Regions from separate parts of the Dictyobacter halimunensis genome, predicted to be linked through region 1. Evidence: riboswitches for the same ligand, from Rfam matches in the RefSeq annotation. Region 1 holds a riboswitch; the other holds the start of a gene.

Region 1 (3,419 bases):
CTTGGAGCCGTTAATATGCCAGCAGCCATCCTGCAGCACGGCGCGCGTCTGTGTGCCACCGGAATCGGAGCCGGCCTCAGGCTCGGTCAAGCCAAACGCCCACAATCGCTCGCCACGGGCCAGCGGAGTCAGGTACTGCTCTTTCTGTTGTTGTGAGCCAAAGAGAAAAAACGGTGTCGCGCCCAGGGATGTATGGGCCTCCATGGTAATCCCGATGGAAACGTCTCCGCGTGAAATCTCCTCAATAGCCAGACAATACGAAAGAAAATCCGCTCCGGCCCCGCCATATTCTTCGGGGAAAGGCAATCCTAGCAGACCAAGCTCGCCCATCTGGCGAATCAGCGCGTAGGGGAACGAACCAGTGGCATCTATTTCTTCAGCAATGGGCTTGATTTCTTGTTCAGCGAATTCCCTGCATGTCTGACGAATGGCCATCTGCTCTTCATTGAGTGAAAAGTCCATCTCGAGGTGATCCTTTCTGCACTATGCATATAAGTTGTGATAGGTACAGGTAATCTGTACATCACACATTATAGTAGATGCAGACCAGAAATAGCGAGAGGGAAAATATAGTTGAGATAAAAAAATGGTGATAGGAGGCGTACACCCCCCATCACCATTTTTTTATCTCAACTATTGAAGATTACTGAGAGACTGCTTCGCTGGTTTCGGCGCTGGCGCCGACGCCTTTGCGCAGCATGGGGACTTTATCCAGAGCCTCCCAGGGCAGATCGATGTCGGTGCGGCCGAAGTGACCGAAGGCAGCGGTCGGCTGGTAGATGGGGCGGCGCAGGTCCAGTGCCTGGATAATGCCCGCCGGGCGCAGATCAAAGTGCTCATTGATCAGGCGAATGATCTCTTCATCCGAAACCTTGCCGGTGCCGAAGGTCTCAACGAACAGCGAGAGCGGACGCGCCACGCCGATGGCATAAGCGATCTGCAGCTCAATGCGATCCGCCAGTCCGGCGGCCACGATGTTCTTCGCGATATGGCGAGCCGCGTAGGCAGCCGAACGGTCAACCTTGGTCGCGTCTTTACCACTGAAGGCGCCACCACCATGGCGAGCCATGCCGCCATAGGTATCGACAATAATCTTACGGCCAGTCAGGCCGGCATCGCCCATGGGACCGCCGGTAACAAAGCGACCGGTAGGATTGACATAGAACTTGGTGTCTTTATCCAGCAGATGCGCGGGGATAACGGGCTTAATAATATACTCGATCACATCCTGGCGGATCTGCTCGCGATCCACATAGTCGGCGTGCTGGGTAGAGATCACGATCGTATCGACGCGGGTTGGTGCGCCATGCTCATACTGTACCGTAACCTGTGCCTTACCATCGGGACGTAAATATGTCATCGGGCCCTGGCCGCTCCAGGATTTGCGGCGTACCTGCGAGAGCTGGCGCGTCAATTTGTGGGCCAGGCTGATCGGCATCGGCATCAATTCGGGGGTCTCGTTACAGGCAAAGCCGATCATCATACCCTGGTCGCCAGCGCCGATGCGCTCTAGCTCGTCGTCGGTCAACCGCACGACCTTGTCGCCTTTGCTCTCCAGGGAATGGCTGACGCCCATATCGATATCGGGCGACTGCTTGCCAATAGAGGTAGTAACACCACAGGTGCGATAGTCGAAACCATAATCGGCATTGATATAGCCGACCTGCTCGATAGTCTGGCGCACGACCGCCGACATATCGACCCAGGCTGACGTTGAAATTTCACCTGCAACCAGAACCAGGCCTGTCGTTGTAGCCGTCTCACAGGCCACACGAGCCATAGGGTCCTGCGCCAGAATCGCATCCAGAATCGCGTCCGAAATTTGATCACAGAGTTTATCTGGATGACCTTCAGTCACCGACTCGCTGGTAAAAAATGTTTTAGGATCATGCATGAAACTTGTCATGAATGGGCCATTCCTTTCTCGAAAAAAATTGGTGACACATGCATATGTATGGCCATATTAATTACTTTTATTCTATGCTGAAGGTGAAGTGAGAAGTATATGTGGGGCTCAGGCATAAAAAAACCCCTTTTTCTCAGGGGTGTGGCTATTGCACATTCCCCTCATCTTGCGGCATAGCATAGACCGCCGGAATTGGCACCCTTCCTGTTTATTAGTGAAAACAGGCGGGTTGCCGGGCTTCATCGGGCCGTTTCCCTCCACCTCTCTTGATGAGAGTGATTACACTCATGTATTTATTTGTCCATGTAGCAGGGGTTTAACACCACCTATGCGCTTAACATTGCTTATAATTGTACGCTACAGATATGCTAGCTGTCAAATCTATGCAAGCGCTATCAGCATGCATGGATCAAGTACATTGATGCATGATGAGAAGGAGAAGCGAAGGATAGCGGCTGGCGCGATACTATGCCGCCAGCCTGCTATCCGGAACCACATGAAAGATGGCTTAGGTGCCGGACTCCCATGAGTTGAGGTACTTCTCCTGCTCTTCGGTGAGCGTATCAAACTTGATGCCCATGGCATGCAGTTTGAGGCGCGCGATCTCTTTATCGAGATCCTGTGGCAGGGTGTAGACCTGGGGCTTCAACTCTTTGGCATGGTTGAGCATGAACTCTGAACCCAGGGCCTGGTTGGCGAAGCTCATATCCATCACGCTGGCGGGATGGCCTTCGGCGGCGGACAGGTTGACCAGGCGGCCCTCGGCCAGCAAGTGCACATGGCGACCATCGGCATAGGTGTACTCATCGACAAAGTCGCGCACGCGACGCTTGCCAGTGGCCAACTTCTCCAGAGCCGGAATGTTAATCTCGTCATTGAAATGGCCAGAGTTGGCGATCAGGGCGCCGTCTTTCATCTTCTCCATGTGAGCCTGGTCGATCACGTTGATGTCGCCGGTCACGGTAATGAAGACATCACCCAGGGCGGCAGCCTCTACACCGGGCATGACGCGATAGCCATCCATGACGGCCTCCAGGGCACGGGTAGGATCGACTTCGCAGACGATCACGTTGGCGCCGTGGCCATGGGCACGGGAGGCCACACCACGACCACACCAGCCATAGCCGAAGACCACGATGGTGCGACCAGCCAGCAGGACATTGGTCGAGCGAATAATCGCGTCCAGCGTGCTCTGACCTGTTCCATAGCGATTATCAAATAAATGCTTGGTGTCAGAGTCATTAACCGCCAGAACCGGGAAGCGCAGGACACCCTGCTTCTCCATGCTGTGCAGGCGGATCACGCCGGTGGTGGTCTCTTCCATGCCACCGATGATGTTGGGGATCAGGTCTGTGCGAGTGGTATGCAGGGTTGAAACCAGGTCACAACCATCATCCATCGTCATCTGAGGATTGTGGTCGAGCACCGAGTTGATGTGGCTGTAGTAGGTCTTCTCATCCTCGCCTTTGATGGCATAGGTTGGGATACCATACTCGCTCACCAGCGCGGCGGC
Region 2 (3,419 bases), 2.6 Mb from region 1:
ACTCCCATTGACGAGACCCTGCAGGCCTTTGATGACCTGCGGCGCATGGGCAAGGTGCGCTACGTTGGCGCCTCCAATTATCCGGCCTGGCGGTTGATGGAGAGTCTGTGGAGCGCCGATGTCCATAATACAGTGCGTTATGATGTGCTGGAGCCACATTATAACCTGGTCCATCGCGCCGAGTTCGAGAGCGAGCTCAAACTGATCTGTGAGCAGCACCAGATCGGTGTGATCCCCTATAGCTCACTGGCCGGTGGTTTCCTGACGGGCAAATACGAGCGCGGCGGAAATGCTGAGAGCGAACGTGCCAGCTCGATTGCGCAGAAGTATGACTCTGAGGGTGCCTGGCGTACCGTCGATGTCGTCAAGCGCATCGCCCGGGAAATTGAAACCACGCCGAGTGCCGTGGCGCTGGCCTGGCTGCTGGCTCAGCCCACTGTTACCGCTCCTATCATCGGAGCCAACAGCGCCGATCAACTGCAGCCCAGCCTGGAGGCGGTCGACATCACCCTGAACCTTGGCCAGATTACCGCCCTCAACCAGGCTTCCTCCTGGGACTAAATGCTGAAAAAAGAGGTGGCTTGCAACTTCTGAAGAACCACCTCTTTTTTACTGGTTGGTTATTGTTTTTTCTTGTATACATGGTGTATGGTGTGACTATACAAGTTGGGCTGATTTGTTTAGGAGGGGGCTGTTATGCATGATCCGTTGCACAGATACACGTTAGATGAATATTGGAGGATGGTCGAAAGCTTTCCTGAACGGAAATATGAGTATATTGATGGCGATATCCGCATGATGACTGGTGGGACGCTTGCCCATTCTCAGATCGCGGCCAGGATTGCTGGTATATTGGATCGTGCTTTGTATGACTCTGAGTGCAATGTGTATGGCTCTGACGCGGCGGTGGAATTGCTTGATAACCGCATCTATTATCCTGATGTATCTGTCTCCTGCGATCCGGCTGATTGGACGCGCAAGAGGGCCTTAGAAGCTCCCTCCGTGGTTGTAGAGGTCCATTCTCCTTCGACCGAGAAGACTGATAGGGGAGAGAAGCTACTCGCGTATCAGCGCTATCCTACCATCCAGGAGATCCTGTTTGTTGATTCGCGCCGGCGTCTGGTAGAGCACCATCATCGGTTGGGCATGTCCCGGTGGCAGCATTCTATCTTTACCGATGACAGGGATATTATAGAACTCTCCAGTATTGAAGTCAGCTTTACGCTCAAAGAGATTTATGCCAAAGTTTACCTGGAGTTAGAAGAAGAACCGTAGGTGCCGGGTTCGTCCCGGCTTCCCGCATCGTAGGTGCTGGGCTTGACCCAACTTGCGCAAATATGGCGATATGTGTATTTCGTACACATGTTTGGTATGGTTGTGCCCTTGACAGCGTTTAACTACCTTGGGTATACTACTCAATAACATTAAGATACAAATCGCAAACAAAAGAACATACTATAACTGAATAAATGCAGTGATAACTGCTCTCATCAAGAGAGGTGGAGGGATACGGCCCTGTGAAGCCCGGCAACCCGTTTGCAATGTAGCAAGCAGGGTGCCAATTCCGGTGAAACGTGCTGCGCATGTTTCGCAAGATGAGGGGAACAGCAATGTAGCGGCCCCCCAAGTGTGGGGCTTTTTTGTTACCTGTTTCCTGGAATCTGGTGTACCTTACAATTGAAAAAGAGAATTGCGTTGAAGAGGAAGAGTAAATGAGAATGGGCGGCTACAGAGAGTTGACGACGATGAGATGTCAGCGCCGTACCGGCATTGAATATGGCCTCTGAGTTGCAGATTGAACCCTTTGGCGAGGTAGTAGATTGTGCCGTGAGCTACGTTATAGCTGTAGTGTTATGGATTGCCACTGGCCGTTAAGTTGTGGATAGTTTGAATGGCCAGGTTGACAGGATAACACTCGTAAAGGTTGGCGCCGTGAGGTGTCAATAGATCAGGGTGGTACCGCGAAGACGTTTACCCCTCGCCCCTGCAGGGTGAGGGTTTTTTTGTTCCTTTTTCCAGGAGGAGAGTATTGCATGGTAGCGCAATTAGAATATATAAATCGAATAAAGACGCAGACAGAGAATGAAGTGTTTACATTCACTTTTGATCAGCTTTTGCTGCAGCGCGGCGACCGACTGGGTCCGGTGACGCTGGCGTATGAGACCTGGGGGGAGCTCAATGCCACCGGCGATAATGCGATCTTGATTACGCATGCGCTGACCGGTAGTTCTCATGCCCATGATGTCGAAGATCCAGAGAATCCTAAGGCTGCCTGGTGGAATCCCCTGATCGGTCCCGGAAAATACTTTGATACTGCGCGCTACTTTGTGATTTGCGCCAATATTATTGGCGGCTGTTCCGGTAGTACCGGCCCTTCCTCAGAGAATCCTGTGACCGGACGACCTTATGGTATGCGCTTTCCCGTGATCACGATCCGTGACATGGTGCGATCCCAGTATAAGCTGATCAAGCACCTGGGCGTGCGCCGACTGGCCATGGTGGCCGGTGGCTCCATCGGGGGACAGCAGGCGCTGGAGTGGGCGGTCACTTACCCTAATATCGTGGATAAAGTGGCCGTGATCGCGGCCTCGGCGGCTGTGTCGGCCCAGGCGATTGCCTTTAATGAGGTGGCTCGCCAGTCGATTATGGCTGATCCCGCCTGGCAGTGTGGGGATTACCGGCTGGACCAGGGACCCGCGACGGGCCTGGCGATCGCGCGCATGCTGGCGATGATCACTTATCAGAGCGAGGAGTCGATGGAGCAGCGCTTCGCGCGCAAGCAGGCGCAGCGCGAACCGGTGACCGCGCCGACCTTTTCTCCCAATCTGGGTGGCCGCTTCGATGTCGAAAACTATCTCTACTATCAGGGCGATCAGCTCGCGCGCCGCTTTGATGCCAATAGCTATCTCTATATCAGCCGAGCGATGGATCTTTATGATGTAAGCGAGGGGTATGCCTCTCTTGAAGATGCGCTCGGACGCATCCAGAGTAAGATGCTCTTTGTCGGGATCAGCTCCGATTTTCTTTTCCCGGCGTCACATGTGCGCTGGCTGGCAGATAAAGTACAAACCGTTGGAGGCGATGGGCGCTATGTGGAGATAAACTCTCCCCATGGCCACGATGCGTTCCTGAAAGAATGGGACCAATTAAACACCGTCCTCCACCAATTCTCACTATAAAAAAGGAGAAATAAATCTCATGGCATTAAATAGTAATCGTAGCTATGGTTTTGAAACGTTGTCTTTGCATGCTGGACAGGAAACCGCCGATAGTGCCACCGGGGCGCGCGCCGTGCCTATTTATCAGACCTCATCTTATGTCTTTGATAGCCCTGAACATGCGGCGAATCTCTTTGCCTTGAAGCAATTTGGCAATATCTATACTCGTATTATGAATCCGACTCAGGATGCCTTTGAGCG

What was found. A riboswitch is a leader RNA that binds a small molecule or an ion and turns the genes downstream of it on or off. The one in region 1 is predicted to bind S-adenosylmethionine.
Region 2: linked by a shared signal. The riboswitch ahead of metX (homoserine O-acetyltransferase MetX) and the one ahead of metK (methionine adenosyltransferase) in region 1 are both predicted to bind S-adenosylmethionine.

What each region holds. Positions count from the first base shown of each region.
Region 1 is NZ_BSRI01000002.1:4,130,067-4,133,485, reverse strand. It holds gene AABA21_RS31070 (acyl-CoA dehydrogenase family protein) at 1-462, opposite strand, end outside; gene metK (methionine adenosyltransferase) at 644-1,894, opposite strand; SAM riboswitch class I at 2,065-2,182, opposite strand; gene ahcY (adenosylhomocysteinase) at 2,415-3,419, opposite strand, start outside.
Region 2 is NZ_BSRI01000002.1:1,507,343-1,510,761, reverse strand. It holds gene AABA21_RS20250 (aldo/keto reductase) at 1-561, shown strand, start outside; gene AABA21_RS20245 (Uma2 family endonuclease) at 697-1,275, shown strand; SAM riboswitch class I at 1,485-1,602, shown strand; gene metX (homoserine O-acetyltransferase MetX) at 2,034-3,179, shown strand; gene AABA21_RS20235 (homocysteine synthase) at 3,199-3,419, shown strand, end outside.